Regions from separate parts of the Streptomyces sp. NPDC017890 genome, predicted to be linked through region 1. Evidence: riboswitches for the same ligand, from Rfam matches in the RefSeq annotation. Region 1 holds a riboswitch; the other holds the start of a gene.

Region 1 (5,270 bases):
CGGGCCCTTCCGTGTGTTCCCGCCGATGCGGGGACGATCCAGTGAGGTCTCCTGGCTTCGGCATGGCTCTGCCGTCCTCCCCGCCGACGCGGGGATGTTGCCACAGGCCCGCCGTCCGTCATGAGGAGTTGTCCGACCGTGGCCCGTCCCGTCCCAGGTGAGCTCACCTTCGCTGCACCCCGCGGAGCGAAGCGGCCGCCGCGGCACCTCGCCGACCTCACGCCCGCCGAGCGCAAGGAGGCCGTCGCCGCGATCGGCGAGAAGCCGTTCCGCGCCAAGCAGCTCTCGCAGCACTACTTCGCGCGGTACGCGCACGCCCCCGAGCAGTGGACCGACATCCCGGCCGGCTCGCGCCAGGGACTCCAGGAGGCCCTGCTGCCCGAGCTGATGACCGTCGTACGGCATCTGTCGACCGACCAGGGCACCACGCGCAAGACGCTGTGGAAGCTGTTCGACGGGACGCTCGTCGAGTCGGTCCTCATGCGCTACCCGGACCGGGTGACCATGTGCATCAGCTCCCAGGCGGGCTGCGGCATGAACTGCCCGTTCTGTGCCACGGGGCAGGCGGGCCTGGACCGGAACCTGTCCACCGCCGAGATCGTGCACCAGATCGTGGACGGAATGCGCGCCCTGCGGGACGGCGAGGTCCCCGGGGGACCGGCCCGGCTGAGCAACATCGTGTTCATGGGCATGGGCGAGCCCCTCGCCAACTACAACCGTGTCGTCGGTTCCATCCGCCGCCTCACCGACCCGGAGCCCGACGGACTGGGCCTCTCCCAGCGCGGCATCACCGTCTCCACGGTCGGCCTCGTCCCGGCCATCCACCGCTTCACCGGCGAGGGGTTCAAGTGCCGCCTCGCCATCTCGCTGCACGCGCCCGACGACGAGCTGCGCGACACCCTGGTCCCCGTCAACACGCGCTGGAAGGTGCGTGAGGTGCTGGACGCCGGATTCGAGTACGCGGCCACCTCCGGGCGCCGGCTGTCGATCGAGTACGCGCTGATCCGGGACATCAACGACCAGGCGTGGCGCGGTGACCGGCTCGGGCGGCTGCTCAAGGGCAGGCCCGTGCACGTCAACCTCATCCCGCTCAACCCCACGCCCGGCTCGAAGTGGACCGCGTCGCGGCCCGAGGACGAGAAGGCGTTCGTGGAGGCGATCGCGGCGCACGGTGTGCCGGTGACGATCCGGGACACCCGTGGGCAGGAGATCGACGGGGCGTGTGGTCAGCTCGCCGCGAGCGAGCGGTAACCTGACCGGCGTCGTACATCGTCGTACGACAGCTTCGTACAGAAGTTCATACGGAAGTACATCTTCATATTCCGACAGGGGAGCGCCACAGCGCTGAGAGTGCGGCACCGGCCGCAGACCCTCCGAACCTGGCCCAGGTCATTCTGGGTAGGGAGATCGGTCACCACTCGAGCTGTTGCGCCCTGCCCGGGACCCTCGCCAGGGGTTTCGGGCGGGGCCGCGTCTTCTCCTGGTCACCCAGGAGGAATTCAGTGAGCATCACCAAGAAGGCCACCGTCCTGGCCCTCGGGCTCGGCATGGTCGGCGGCCTGGCCGCCTGCGGATCGTCCGGCGACGACGGCCGGGGCGCCGGCGACTCCAAGACCGTGACCCTGGTCAGCCACAACTCGTGGGCCGTGTCGAAGGACGTCATCGCCGCCTTCGAGAAGAGCTCCGGCTACAAGGTCCGGGTCCTGGAGGACGGCGACGCCGGGCAGGCCGTCAACAAGGCCGTCCTCACCAAGGACAACCCGCAGGGCGACGTCTTCTTCGGCGTGGACAACACGCTGCTGTCCCGCGCGCTCGACAACGGGCTGTTCCAGCCGTACGAGGCGAAGGGATCCGACCTGGTCCTCCCCGAGTACCGGACCGACCAGGACAAGCACCGGGTCACTCCCGTCACCACCGGCGACGTCTGCGTCAACTACGACAAGGCCTACTTCAGCGAGCACAAGCTGACCCCGCCGGACTCCTTCGACGACCTGGTCAAGCCCGAGTACAGGAACCTGCTCGTCACCGAGAACGCGGGCAGTTCCTCGCCCGGCCTCGGCTTCCTGCTCGGCACCGCCGCCGAGTACGGCGACCAGGGCTGGGAGGACTACTGGAAGAAGCTGAAGGCGAACGGCGTCAAGGTCGTCGACAGCTGGGAGCAGGCGTACAACGAGGAGTTCTCCGGCTCGTCCGGCGGCAAGAAGGCCAAGGGCGACCGCCCGCTCGTCGTCTCCTACGCCTCGTCCCCGCCCGCCGAGGTCATCTACGCCGACCCGCAGCCGGCCACCGCGCCGACGGGTGTCGCCACCGGCACCTGCTTCCGCCAGGTCGAGTACGCGGGTCTGCTGAGCAACGCCGGGAACCCCGAGGGCGGCAAGGCACTCCTCGACTTCCTGCTCGGCAAGGAGTTCCAGGACGACATGCCGCTGAACATGTTCGTGTACCCGGTGCGGGAGGGAGCGGAGATTCCCGAGGCGTTCCGGAAGTACGGGCCGCAGGCCGAGGACCCGCGGACCATGGACCCGGCGAAGATCGCCGACAACCGCGACCAGTGGGTCAAGTCGTGGACCTCACTCGTACTGAAGTAGCCGGGCGCCGGCGCCGCACGGGGAACGTGGCGCGGCCGGCCCTGATGGCCGTGCCCGTGGCGTTCTTCGCGGTGTTCTTCGCCTACCCCGTCGCCGCGATCGTCGCGCGCGGACTGGAGATCGACGGCACCTGGCGGTTCGGGCGGATCGGGGAGGTGCTCGCGCAGTCCGACGTGCGGCACGTGCTGTGGTTCACCACCTGGCAGGCGCTGGCCTCCACCGCGCTCACCCTGCTGATCGCCCTGCCGGGCGCCTATGTCTTCGCCCGCCTCGACTTCCCCGGCAAGCAGGTGCTGCGGGCGGTGGTGACCGTGCCGTTCGTGTTGCCGACGGTCGTCGTCGGTACGGCGTTCCTGGCACTGGTGGGGCGGGGCGGGCTGCTCGACGGGCTGTGGGGCGTACGGCTGGACACCACCGTGTGGGCGATCCTCCTCGCGCACGTCTTCTTCAACTACGCCGTCGTCGTACGCACCGTCGGCGGCCTCTGGTCGCAGCTCGACCCGCGGCAGGAGGAGGCGGCGCGGATGCTCGGCGCCTCGCGGCTGAGGGCCTGGCGGCAGGTGACACTGCCCGCGCTCGCGCCGGCCGTGGCCGCCGCCGCGCTGATGGTGTTCCTGTTCACCTTCACCTCCTTCGGCGTGGTCCAGATCCTCGGTGGGCCCGCCTTCTCCACCCTGGAGGTGGAGATCTACCGGCAGACCTCCCAGATCTTCGACCTGTCCACGGCCGCCGTGCTGACGCTGATCCAGTTCGCCGCGGTGGCCGCCATCCTCGCCGTGCACGCCTGGTCGGTACGGCGGCGGGAGACGGCCCTGCGCCTGGTCGACGCGGCCACGACCGCGCGCCGGCCGCGCGGGACCGGGCAGTGGGCGCTGCTGGCCGGGGTTCTGATCACCGTCGCCGTGCTGCTGGTGCTGCCGCTCGCCGTGCTCGTCCAGCGGTCGCTGGGCGCGCCCGGCTTCGGCTACTACCGGGCGCTGACCCGGGAGGACGGCGGCACCTTCCTCGTCCCGCCCATCGAGGCGATCGGCAACTCCCTCCAGTACGCAGTCGCCGCCACCGCCATCGCCGTGGTGATCGGCGCGCTGGCCGCCACCGCGCTCACCCGCCGCGACGCGGGCCGCTTCGTACGCGGCTTCGACGCGCTGCTGATGCTGCCGCTCGGGGTGTCCGCCGTGACGGTCGGCTTCGGGTTCCTGATCGCGCTGGACGAACCCCCGCTGGACCTCCGGGCGTCCTGGATCCTGGTGCCGCTGGCGCAGGCACTGGTCGGGGTCCCGTTCGTCGTCCGGACCATGCTGCCGGTGCTGCGGGCGGTGGACGTACGGCTGCGGGAGGCGGCGGCGGTGCTCGGCGCGTCGCCGTGGCGGGTGTGGCGGGAGGTCGACCTGCCGATGGTGCGGCGGGCCCTGCTGGTCGCGGCCGGGTTCGCCTTCGCGGTGTCGCTCGGGGAGTTCGGGGCGACCGTGTTCATCGCGCGGCCCGACAACCCGACGCTGCCGGTCGCGGTGGCACGACTGCTGGGGCGGCCCGGGGACATGAACTACGGCCAGGCGATGGCCCTTTCGACGATTCTGATGCTGGTGTGCGCGGTGGCCCTGGTGGTGCTGGAGCGGCTGCGGACCGACCGGAGCGGGGAGTTCTAGGGATGCGGGAGTTTCGGGAGATGGAGCTTCCAGGGATGCGGGAGACCCAGGGATGCTGCTGAACCTTGAGGGCGCGACGGTCCGCTTCGGCGGGCGGGCCGTGCTCGACGCCGTCGACCTGGATGTCGCCGAGCACGAGGTGGTGTGCGTGCTCGGGCCCAGCGGCAGCGGCAAGTCGACGCTGCTGCGGGCGGTCGCCGGGCTCCAGCCGCTGGACGCCGGACGGGTGACGCTCGACGGGCGGGACCAGTCCGGGGTGCCCGCGCACAAGCGCGAGGTCGGGCTGATGTTCCAGGACCACCAGCTGTTCCCGCAGCGGGACGTGGCCGGAAACATCGCCTTCGGGCCGCGGATGCGTGGCGCCTCCCGCACCGGACAGCGGGAACGGGTGGCGGAGTTGCTGGAACTGGTCGGGCTGCCGGGAGCCGCCCGCCGGTCCGTGGCCGCGCTCTCCGGCGGTGAGCAGCAGCGGGTGGCGCTGGCCCGCGCCCTCGCGCCCCGGCCCCGCCTGCTGATGCTGGACGAGCCGCTCGGCCAGCTCGACCGCTCGCTGCGGGAGCGGCTCGTGGTGGAACTGCGCGAGCTGTTCGGCCGGCTGGGCACCACCGTGCTCGCCGTGACCCACGACCAGGGCGAGGCATTCGCGCTCGCCGACCGGGTCGTCGTGATGCGGGACGGGCGGATCGCCCAGTCGGGGACGCCCCTGGAGGTGTGGCAGCGGCCGGCCGACGCCTTCGTGGCCCGCTTCCTCGGCTTCGACAACGTGGTGGAGGCGACCGTCGCCGGACAGGTCGCCGGCACCCCGTGGGGCAAGGTGCCGGTCCCCGAGGACGCTCCGCAGGGGGCCCGGACCCTGCTCGTCAGGCCCGCCGGGGTGCGCATGGTGCCCGCCGGCGCGGGGCTGCGCTGCACGGTCACCGCCCGCACCTTCCGGGGCACCCACGTCGCCGTCCACCTCCAGCCCGAGGACGCGCCGCGCCTGGAGGCGGCGTGTGCGCTGCGGGCGGCGCCTGAGGTGGGGGACGTGGTCGGGGTG
Region 2 (5,270 bases), on a different contig from region 1:
GGCCACGGCGTCGTGCGGACGGATCTGCGGGTTGCGGGCGGTCGCCGAGGCGACCAGCTCGTCCAGCTCGTAAGCCATCCCCGGCACGGCGGCCGACGGCGGCGGCACGTCCTCGTGCAGATGCTTGTAGAGCACCTGGGCGGGGGAGTCCCCGTCGTGCGGCTTGGCACCGGTGAGCATCTCGTGCAGCATCACGCCGCACGCGTACACGTCGACCCTCGGATCGGCGGCGCCGTGCTCGATCTGCTCGGGCGCCAGGTAGGAGACGGTGCCGAGGACGGCTCCGGTGGTGCTGGTGACCGTGTCGACGGCCCGGACCAGGCCGAAGTCGGCGACCTTGACCCGGCCGTCGTCCCCTATCAGGACGTTCTCCGGCTTCATGTCCCGGTGCACGAACCCGGCCCGGTGCGCGGCGCCGAGCGCGGCCAGCACCGGCTCCAGGATGTCCAGCGCGGCCCGCGGCCGGAGCGCCCCGCGCTCGCGCAGCACGTCGCGCAGGGTGCAGCCGGCGACGTACTCCATGGCCAGGTAGACGTACGCTCCCTCGGCCCCTTGGTCGAACACCTGCACGACGTTGGGGTGGTCGAGGCGGGCCACCGACTTCGCCTCGCGGATGAACCGCTCCACGAAGGTGGCGTCGGCCGCGAGCGTCGGGTGCATCACCTTCAGCGCGAGCACGCGGTCCAGGCGGGTGTCCACGGCCCGGTAGACCGTGGCCATCCCGCCGACCGCGATCCGCGCCTCGACGCGGTACCGGCCGTCGAGCATCTGCCCGACGAGAGGGTCCTGAAGGGTCGTGTCCACGCAGGTGAGTCTACGAGCCACCACGGACACCCGGCGCCGCCGCCGACGGCCGGGGGCGGTACTGCAGCGGACCTGTGACGCTTCTTACGCCCCTGCGCGGCCGGCCACCGACGGCGTGGACCCGCACGAACGGCACGACAGCGCGGCACTACCGAAAAGCGGGCCGCTCCGGATCGAGAACCGCCAGCCCCTCCGCGGGAGACGACGCCTCGGCGAAGTGCCGCCGCGGGATCCGCCCGGCCCGCCGGGCCAGCCTCCCCGCCTCCACGGCGAACCGCATCCCCTCCGCCATGAGGACCGGCTCCTGCGCCCGCGTCACCGCCGAGGCGAGCATCACACCCGCACAGCCCAGTTCCATCGCCAGCGCCACGTCCGACGCCGTACCGGCCCCCGCGTCCAGAATCACCGGCACGCGCGCGTGCTCCACGATCAGCTCGAAGTTGTGCGGGTTGCGGATGCCGAGCCCCGACCCGATCGGCGAGCCGAGCGGCATGATCGCCGAGCACCCGACGTCCTCCAGCTTCCGCGCGAGGACCGGGTCGTCGTTCGTGTACGGCAGCACCGTGAACCCGTCGTCGACCAGTGTCTCCGCCGCGTCCAGCAGCTCGATCGGGTCCGGCAGCAGGGTGCGCTCGTCGGCGATGACCTCCAGCTTGACCAGGTCGGTGCCGAGGGCCTCGCGCGCGAGTCGCGCGGTGAGGACGGCCTCCCCGGCGGTGAAGCAGCCGGCCGTGTTCGGCAGCACCCGGATGCCGAGCTTCTCCAGCACCGACAGCACGGACCCGTGTACGGAGGCGTTCACGCGCCGCATCGCGACGGTCGTCAGCTCCGTCCCGGACGCCACCAGCGCGCGCTCCAGCACGTCGAGGCTGGGCGCCCCGCCGGTACCCATGATCAGGCGGGACCCGTACGCCGTACCGCCGAGGACAAAGGGATCGTCGGCCATGGTCAGCCTCCTTGGACGGCGGTGAGGACTTCGACGCGGTCGCCGTCGGCCAGCGCGGTGACGGACCACCGCGCGCGCGGGACGACGGTTTCGTTGAGGGCGGCGGCCACTCCGGACGGCGCCGCGGTGAGCGCACCCACCAGGGCGTCCAGGGCCGTACCGGGAGCCACCTCGCGGGGCTCGCCGTTGACGGAGATGTTCATGCGGGCTGCTCCGAGAGTGCGGGGGCGGCGTCGAAGCGCCGCGGGGTGAAGGGGCGGGCCTCGGCCGGCAGTTCCCCGGTGGTCAGGGCGTCCGCCATGACGTCGCCGGTGACCGGGGTGAGCAGGACGCCGTTGCGGTAGTGCCCGGTGGCCAGCAGCAGGCCGTCCAGCCCGGTCGGGCCGAGCAGCGGGGCGTTGTCCGGGGAGCAGGGGCGCAGACCCGCCCGGGTCTCCGTCAGGGGCAGCTCGGTGATGCCGGGGACCAGCTCGTGGGCGTCGCGCAGCAGCTCGTAGACGCCGCCCGCGGTGACCGTCGTGTCCCAGCCCAGTTCCTCGCTGGTGGCGCCGACGACCAGCTCGCCGCTCTCCCGGGGCACCAGGTAGAGCGGGTTGCCGCGGACCACGGCACGCACCGTCCGGCTCAGCAGCGGCCCGTGCGTCCGCGGCATCGCCAGCCGCAGCACCTGCCCCTTCACGGGCCGCACCGGCGGCAGCAGGGCCTCCGGCACGCCCGTCAGCCGTCCGCTCAGGCTGCCGCCGGCCAGGACCACCTGCCCGGCCTCCAGGGCCGTGCCGTCGGCCGTGACGATCCCCGTGACCCGCTCGCCGCCGCCCCCGACGGTGAGCCGGTCGGCCCACACCCGGTGGAAGACGACGCCCGTGCGTTCGCAGGCGGCCACGAGTGCCCCGGCGAGGCATCGGGGGTCGATCTGATGGTCGCCGTCCACCCGCAGCCCGCCGCGCACACCCGGCGCGAGCATCGGCTCCAGGCGTCGGCACTCGCGCCCCGACAGCCATTCGGACTCCAGGCCCGAGCGCTGCTGGAGCGCGTGCAGTTCCCGCAGGTGGGCACGGTCGTCGGCGTCCAGTGCGACGGCGAGGGTGCCGCACCTGCGGTAACCGAGGTCGTGGCCGGTGAGGTCGGTCAGCTCGGCGGCGAACTCCGGGTAGCGGCGGGCGGAGGCGAGGTTCAGGGCGAGCAGCGTCTGCTCGCCGTAGTGCAGTTCCGTGACGGCGGCCAGCATCCCGGCCGCCACCTGGGCCGCCCCGCCGCCCGGTTCGGGGTCGACGAGGGCCGTGACGAGCCCGCGCTGCGCGGCCCGCCAGGCCGTGACCAGGCCGATGATCCCACCGCCGACGACGAGGACGTCCGGCGTACGCGACGGTGGCGAGGCCGTCGCGGCCGGTGCGGCCGATCTGGCAGCGGAAGCGGAAGTCGGTGGTGACGACATGGGCGTCCAGCCCCTCCCTTCGCCGGCATGACCCGGATCAGGTTCGTACGGTCGGAGGCCGCCAGCCTCCCTCTCAGCCCGGTGCGTCCGGGCTCCCGCGAGTGCTTTACGTTGGCCACCCTAGCCCGCAGCCCATCGCACTCGTAAGGGAGCCTCCACCCGTGGCGCGTTCACTCGACGGTCTCGTTCTCGCCCCTGTCACCGACCAGGCGCCCGGCCAGGTGGGCACGCGCACCCGGTTCACCTATCACGAGCAGGACGGCGCCGTATGGGCCGAGTACGCGGGCGGCGACGTCGTCCGCGGCCGCCTGGTGGGCAGCCGGGAGGGCGACCGTCTCGACTTCCGCTACGTGCAGCTCAAGACCGACGGCGCCACGTCGTCGGGACACTGCGTGTCGACCGTCGTCGAGCTGCCGGACGGGCGCGTGCGCCTGGAGGAGACCTGGGAGTGGGAGTCGCAGCGGGGCAGCGGGACCAGCGTTGTGGAGCAGGTCACCGCGCACGGGCACTGACCGGCGGATCGCCAGGTGTCTATGGTGATCAGGTGAGCGAGCAGACGCAGGAGCGGGCCCGGGAACGGGAAGCGGACGCGGAGCGCCGCGTGGTCGTCGTGGGCGCGGGCATGGCGGGGGTGCAGACCGCCGTCGCCCTGCGGGAGCAGGGCTTCACCGGCACCGTGACACTGATCGGCGCGGAGCCGCACCAGCCGTACGACCGCCCCCCGCTGTCCAAGGCCGTCCTGCTCGGCACGGCCGAGGGCTCCGCCTTCGACGTCGACTTCGAGGCCCTCGGCATCACCCTGCGGCTCGGCTGCGAGGCCCTGGGCGTCCGCCAAGGCGCGCACGTACTCGACACCTCCGCGGGGCCCGTGCCGTACGACGTCCTCGTCCTCGCGACCGGCGCCGAACCGATCCGGCTGCCCGGCTCGGAGGGGGTGCCCGGCGTGCACCTGCTGCGCACCCTGGACGACGCCGAACGGCTGCGCCCGGTGCTCGCCCGGCAGCACGACATCGTGGTCGTCGGCGCGGGCTGGATCGGTGCCGAGTTCGCCACCGCCGCGCGCGAGGCGGGCTGCGCGGTGACCGTCGTGGAAGCCGCGGGACGGCCCCTCGCCGACGCGCTGCCCGACGAGGTCGCCGCGCCGATGGCGGCCTGGTACGCCGACGCCGGCGCCGTACTGCGCACGCACGCGCGCGTGGAACGCGTCGAGCCCGGCGGCCCGGGGGAGCCCGGCCACGTGGTGCTCGACGACGGCTCGCGGCTGCCCGCCGGCGCGGTCGTCGTAGGCATCGGCGCCCGGCCCGCCACCACGTGGCTCGCCGGCTCCGGGGTCGACCTCGGCGCGCACGGGGAGGTTCTGGCCGACGACCGCCTGCGCACCTCGATGCCGGACGTCTACGCGGTCGGCGACTGCGCCTCCTTCCCCTCCGGCCGCTACGGCGAGCGGCTGCTCGTGCACCACTGGGACAACGCCCTCCAGGGCCCGCGCACGGTCGCCGAGAACGTCATCGGCGCCACCACCGGCGAGGCCCCGGCGGCCTACGATCCGGTGCCGTACTTCTGGTCCGAGCAGTTCGGCCGCTTCGTCCAGTACGCCGGTCACCACACGGACGCCGACACCACTCTGTGGCGCGGCGACCCCTCGGGACCCGCCTGGACGGTCTGCTGGCTGCGCGAGGACCGCCTGGTCGCCCTGCTGGCGGTGGGCCGCCCCCGGGACCTGGCCCAGGGCAGACGCCTGATCCAGGCGGGCGCGACGATGGACCCGCGGCTGCTGGCCGATCCGGCCAGGCCGCTGAAGGCGGCGGCCGCGTAGTCCGCCCACGTTCACCCGTTTTCCGCACTCCGACCGGCCCGGCCCGCCGGCCGTTGCGCGCTCTCCGGTCCGGTTCGCCGGCCCGGGTCGGACGGGTCCGGCTTCCGACTGTCAGTGCCAGATGGCAGGCTTGAGCCGTGACCGAGATTGACGCAAAGATCGATGCTCTCGTGCCTGCCTGGCTCACCGTCCCCGACATCGCCGAGATGCTCGGCGTCGAGGTGACCCGCGTACGCCAGCTGATCAAGGAAGGCCAGCTCATCGCCGTA

What was found. Region 1 has a riboswitch for thiamine pyrophosphate ahead of ACH4F2_RS15045 (thiamine ABC transporter substrate binding subunit). Riboswitches for the same ligand answer to the same signal wherever they lie in the genome.
Region 2: it holds a riboswitch for thiamine pyrophosphate, as region 1 does, so the genes downstream of both, thiO (glycine oxidase ThiO) here and ACH4F2_RS15045 (thiamine ABC transporter substrate binding subunit) in region 1, are expected to answer to the same signal.

The regions. Positions count from the first base shown of each region.
Region 1 is NZ_JBIRHU010000010.1:62,838-68,107, reverse strand. Features, by position in the region: gene rlmN (23S rRNA (adenine(2503)-C(2))-methyltransferase RlmN) at 139-1,251, shown strand; TPP riboswitch at 1,318-1,423, shown strand; gene ACH4F2_RS15045 (thiamine ABC transporter substrate binding subunit) at 1,503-2,588, shown strand; gene ACH4F2_RS15040 (ABC transporter permease) at 2,633-4,234, shown strand; gene ACH4F2_RS15035 (ABC transporter ATP-binding protein) at 4,287-5,270, shown strand, end outside.
Region 2 is NZ_JBIRHU010000011.1:229,092-234,361, reverse strand. Features, by position in the region: gene pknB (Stk1 family PASTA domain-containing Ser/Thr kinase) at 1-804, opposite strand, end outside; gene ACH4F2_RS17085 (thiazole synthase) at 953-1,750, opposite strand; gene thiS (sulfur carrier protein ThiS) at 1,753-1,953, opposite strand; gene thiO (glycine oxidase ThiO) at 1,950-3,185, opposite strand; TPP riboswitch at 3,183-3,294, opposite strand; gene ACH4F2_RS17070 (hypothetical protein) at 3,347-3,697, shown strand; gene ACH4F2_RS17065 (NAD(P)/FAD-dependent oxidoreductase) at 3,730-5,001, shown strand; gene ACH4F2_RS17060 (Rv2175c family DNA-binding protein) at 5,139-5,270, shown strand, end outside.